Regions from separate parts of the Streptomyces sp. NPDC050509 genome, predicted to be linked through region 2. Evidence: riboswitches for the same ligand, from Rfam matches in the RefSeq annotation. Region 2 holds a riboswitch; the other holds the start of a gene.

Region 1 (2,455 bases), on a different contig from region 2:
GCGGGATCATGCCGCGGTCCAGCGCGTAGTCGCGGTCGGCGAGCCGGCGCAGATAGCGCAGCATCGCGGTCTCGGAGCGGTGCTCGTGGAAGACGGGGTGCGTCAGGTAGTCGTCGGTGCGCAGCAGCGCGGCCGGCAGCGCGTCGTCGGTGGCCGCGTCCAGCGCGTCGATGTCGCCCTGGACACCGAAGGCGGTCCACACGGCGGCGAGCTGCGCGCGGCCGGTGGTCTCGTCGCAGGCCACGGAGACCTGGTCGGCGCCGACCTGGCGGAGGTTGACCCCGCCCTCGCGCGCCGCGGCGACGACCTCGGCGGCCCGTCCCGGGACCCGGACGGTGAGCGTGTCGAAGTACGCGGCGTGCACGGCCTCGACCCCGCCGGCCCGCAGCCCCGCGGCGAGCACCGCCGCGTACCGGTGGGCGCGCCGGGCGATGGAGCGCAGCCCGTCGGGGCCGTGGTAGACCGCGTACATCCCGGCCATGACGGCGAGGAGCACCTGCGCGGTGCAGATGTTGCTGGTGGCCTTCTCGCGGCGGATGTGCTGCTCGCGGGTCTGGAGCGCGAGCCGGTACGCCGGGTGGCCGTCGGCGTCGACGGAGACCCCGACGAGGCGTCCCGGTAGGCTGCGCGCGAACTTCTCGCGTACGGCCATGAAGCCGGCGTGCGGTCCGCCGAAGCCCATGGGGACGCCGAAGCGCTGGGTGGTGCCGACGGCGATGTCGGCGCCCAGCTCGCCGGGCGGGGTGAGGAGCGTCAGCGCGAGCAGGTCGGCGGCGACGGTGACGACCGCGCCGAGCTCGTGCGCCCGCTCGATCACGGGCCTGAGGTCCCGTACGCCCCCGGAGGCGCCCGGGTACGCGAGCAGCACCCCGAAGACACCGCGCTCGACGGCCTCGGCGGGGATGCCCTCACCGAGGTCCGCGACGACGACCTCGACACCGGTCGGCTCGGCGCGGGTACGGATCACGGCGATCGTCTGCGGCAGGGTGTCGGCGTCGACCAGGAAGACACCGCCCTTGACCTTGCCGACGCGGCGGGAGAGCGCCATGGCCTCCGCGGCGGCGGTGGACTCGTCCAGCAGGGAGGCGCCGGAGGTCGGCAGCCCCGTGAGCTCGGCCACGACGGTCTGGAAGTTGAGCAGCGCCTCCAGCCGGCCCTGGGAGATCTCGGGCTGGTAGGGCGTGTACGCGGTGTACCAGGCCGGATTCTCCATCACGTTGCGGAGGATCACCGGCGGGGTGAACGTGCCGTAGTAGCCCAGCCCGATCATCGGCGCCAGCACCTGGTTGCGGTCGGCGAGCGAGCGCAGCTCCGCGAGGACCTCGGGCTCGGTGCGGGCGTCCGGGAGGTTCAGCGCCTCGGCGCTCTTGATCACGTCGGGTACCGCGGCGGCGGTCAGCTCGTCGAGCGAGCCGTAGCCGACCTGCGCGAGCATCTTCGCCTGCGCCCCCGCGTCGGGGCCTATGTGGCGCTGTTCGAAGGGGATGCCACGCTCAAGCTGGGCGAGCGGCGTGCGGTGGGCGTTCATGTACGGAGGCCTCCTGGTCTGCCACGACCTGTGGGGGCACCAAGGCGCGGGTGCCCTAAACGGCCTCCCCCTCTGTCATCTCGACCTGAGAGCTTCACCGGTCCGCCGTGCGGCGGTCCGGCTTTCACCGTCGGTGAGAGCGGATGCCGTACGGTCCGGCGTCCGCCCTGCTTTCCAGAGTGACCTCGTCCGCGCGGTACGGGGGCCTGAGAGATTCCGGGGAGGATTTGCTCCTTCGGCGCCTCCGGTGGGCTCACCGGAGAACTCTCCCGCGCGGGGTCAGCAGCCGCTTGCCAGCCTACCAGCGGGATCTTCCGGGCAACTTTCGAGTGGCCGTCGCCCCGGTTCTGCACTTCTGTAGTGCTTACGAGCAGTTGCGACCCGCTGGAGGGACCGTGGAGACCGATATCGATCCGCGCAGCCTGATAGGACGCAAGGCGTACGACCGGGAGGGGCGCAAGCTCGGCACGGTCGACGAGGTCTATCTCGACGACGCCACGGGTACGCCCGAATGGGCCGCCGTCCGCACCGGGCTCTTCAGCCGTGACGCCTTCGTCCCCCTCGCCCCCAGCACACTGGAGGCGGAGGGGCTGCGGGTCCCGTTCGAACGGGCGCTGATCAAGGACGCCCCCGATTTCGGTGTCGGCCGCCATCTCTCCCCCGAGCAGGAGCTTCAGCTCTACCACCACTACGGCCTCGCCCTGCCGGCCCCGGAACCGCCGGAGGGGCCCGCGGCCCGCTCGGACCGGGACTCCGAGCGGAACTTCGGGCGGCTGGCGGGCCAGGACGACTGACGCGACTGCCCCGTCTCCGGCACCAGGGGCAGCGGCTCGGAGAGCTCCAGATCGGGATCATCGACCCAGAACGTCCGCACCCACCCCGGTGCGGACCCTGGCTCCTCGAACCGTACGGTGACCCTCCGCAGCC
Region 2 (2,455 bases):
CGTACACGACATCGCCGAGGGCGTTGGCCGCGTACTCCGTGATGCCGACCGTCGACACGCCGTTCTCGGCGGCCGTCAGCCACTCGTGCTCCTTGCTGTAGCGAAGCTGCTGGGGGTTGCTCATGACCTGAATTCTCCTGTACGCGGGGGTGTGGTGCGGAACCGCTGTCTTACGGACCGAGACGGTACGGAACGAACGAACAGCGAACGGACGACGGACGAATCACTTCTGGCGCTTGTAGAACGGCAGCGCCACGACCTCGTACGGCTCCTGGGAGCCCCGGATGTCCACGCCGACCCCCGCCGTACCGGGCGCGGCGTGCGCGGCGTCCACGTACGCCATCGCGATCGGCCGGCCCAGCGTCGGCGACGGGGCGCCCGAGGTGACCTCGCCCACGACGGCGCCGCCGGCGACCACCGGGTACCCGGAGCGCGGGACGCGGCGGCCCTCGGCGATCAGGCCGACCAGCGTGCGCGGCGGGGCGGACGCGGCGCGCTCGGCCGCCGCCTCCAGCGCCGCGCGGCCGACGAAGTCGCCGCCGTTCGAGGTCTTGTCGAACTTCACGACCCGGCCGAGGCCCGCGTCGAACGGGGTCAGCGCGGTGGACAGCTCGTTCCCGTACAGCGGCATGCCCGCTTCGAGACGGAGGGTGTCACGGCAGGAGAGCCCGCAGGGCACCAGCCCGGCCCCCGCGCCGGCCTCGGTGAGCGCCTTCCACAGCTCCTCCGCGTGCCGGGGCTCGACGAAGAGCTCGAAGCCGTCCTCACCGGTGTAGCCGGTCCGCGCGATCAGGGCGGGAACCCCGGCGACGGTGCCCGGCAGGCCCGCGTAGTACTTGAGCCCGTCGAGGTCGGCGTCGGTCAGCGCCTTCAGGATGCCGGGGGACTCCGGGCCCTGGACGGCGAGCAGCGCGTACGCGTCGCGGTCGTCCCGTACGGCGGCGTCGAACCCCGTGGCGCGGGCGGTGAGCGCGTCCAGGACGGTCCCCGCGTTGGAGGCGTTGGCGACGACCATGTACGTGTCCTCGCCGAGGCGGTAGACGATCAGGTCGTCCAGGATCCCGCCGTCCTCCCGGCAGATCATCGTGTAGCGGGCCCGGCCGACGGCCACGGCGCCGATGTTGCCGACGAGCGCGTGGTCGAGGAACCGTCCGGCGTCCGGCCCCGTGACGGTGATCTCGCCCATGTGGGAGAGGTCGAAGAGCCCGGCGCGGGTGCGGACGGCGGTGTGCTCGTCGCGCTCACTGCCGTAGCGCAGCGGCATGTCCCAGCCCGCGAAGTCGGTCATGGTCGCGCCCAGCGCGCGGTGCGTGGCGTCGAGGGCGGTACGACGGGGGGTGCTGCTCGGGGGGACATGGCTCATCGGTGTGGCTCCCAGGGCATGACGGCGAGGACGATCCTCCCCATCTGTCATCGGAACCTGAGAGGTTCATCACGACCCCGCGTAAAGGAGGTCATGACTTGCACCTTGGGTGGAGCCGCGACAAGGCGGCCCGCTTTTCAGATCTGCCTCATCCACGCGGTACGGGGCCTGAGAGATTCAAGGGAGGTACTTGCTCCTTCGGCGCCCGGCGCACACGGTGACCGGGACTCTCCCGCGCGGATTCAAACGGCCGGTATGCAGTTGGCGGGCACATCATCGCACGGGCCGCCGCGGAGCGGCGCGGCCGGTCGGCACGCCGTCGCGCGGATGGCCGGGCGCGTCGCGGGTACGAGTGAGAAGCTTGCGGGACATTACCAAGTCTTTACACTTCATGGGCAAGAGTCATGGGCCAGACGCACTGAGCTGATACGCACTGAGCTGACACGGACTGAGCTGACAGGGGGACGGCGATGATCTCGCAGGGGTCCGGCACATGTGCCACGACCGCGGGTGTGCCCGCACAGCAGGGCGTGAGCGTGGTCGGCGACGGCCCGGTGGGGGCGGGCCCCACCCCGGCGGGCCCCACCCCGGCGGGTCCCGCCGGGGTGATGAGCGCGCCCGCCGCGCCGGCCGTGCGCGATCTGCGGGGGCTGGGACAGGGAGGAGGCCCCGACGGGCTGGTCTTCGACGCCGGGGACCTGGTGGTCGTCTCCGGGTTGCCCGGCAGCGGCAAGTCCACGCTGATCCGGCGGGCCGCCGAGGGCCGCGGCATCGACTCCCAGGACGCGCGGGACCGCTGGGCGCGGCTGATGCCGCCCGCGCTGCCCTACGCCGTCTACCGCCCCCTGGTACGGACGGCGCACTACGCGGGGCTCCGGCGCGCGCTGCGCTCCGGCGCGAGCCTCGTCGTGCACGACTGCGGTACGCAGACATGGGTACGGCGCTGGCTCGCCAGGGAGGCTCTCGCGCGCGGACGCCGGCTGCACCTGCTCCTGCTGGACGTGGCGCCCGAGACCGCCAGGGAGGGCCAGCGCGAGCGCGGCCGGGGCGTCTCGGGGTACGCCTTCGCGCGCCACCGCGGCGCGGTCGGCC

What was found. A riboswitch is a leader RNA that binds a small molecule or an ion and turns the genes downstream of it on or off. The one in region 2 is predicted to bind glycine.
Region 1: it holds a riboswitch for glycine, as region 2 does, so the genes downstream of both, gcvP (aminomethyl-transferring glycine dehydrogenase) here and gcvT (glycine cleavage system aminomethyltransferase GcvT) in region 2, are expected to answer to the same signal.

The regions. Positions count from the first base shown of each region.
Region 1 is NZ_JBITHL010000011.1:10,073-12,527, reverse strand. It holds gene gcvP (aminomethyl-transferring glycine dehydrogenase) at 1-1,528, opposite strand, end outside; glycine riboswitch at 1,713-1,810, opposite strand; gene ACIBJC_RS28805 (PRC-barrel domain-containing protein) at 1,924-2,322, shown strand; gene ACIBJC_RS28800 (DNA polymerase IV) at 2,217-2,455, opposite strand, start outside.
Region 2 is NZ_JBITHL010000022.1:6,649-9,103, forward strand. It holds gene gcvH (glycine cleavage system protein GcvH) at 1-124, opposite strand, end outside; gene gcvT (glycine cleavage system aminomethyltransferase GcvT) at 224-1,363, opposite strand; glycine riboswitch at 1,511-1,608, opposite strand; gene ACIBJC_RS37690 (AAA family ATPase) at 1,876-2,455, shown strand, end outside.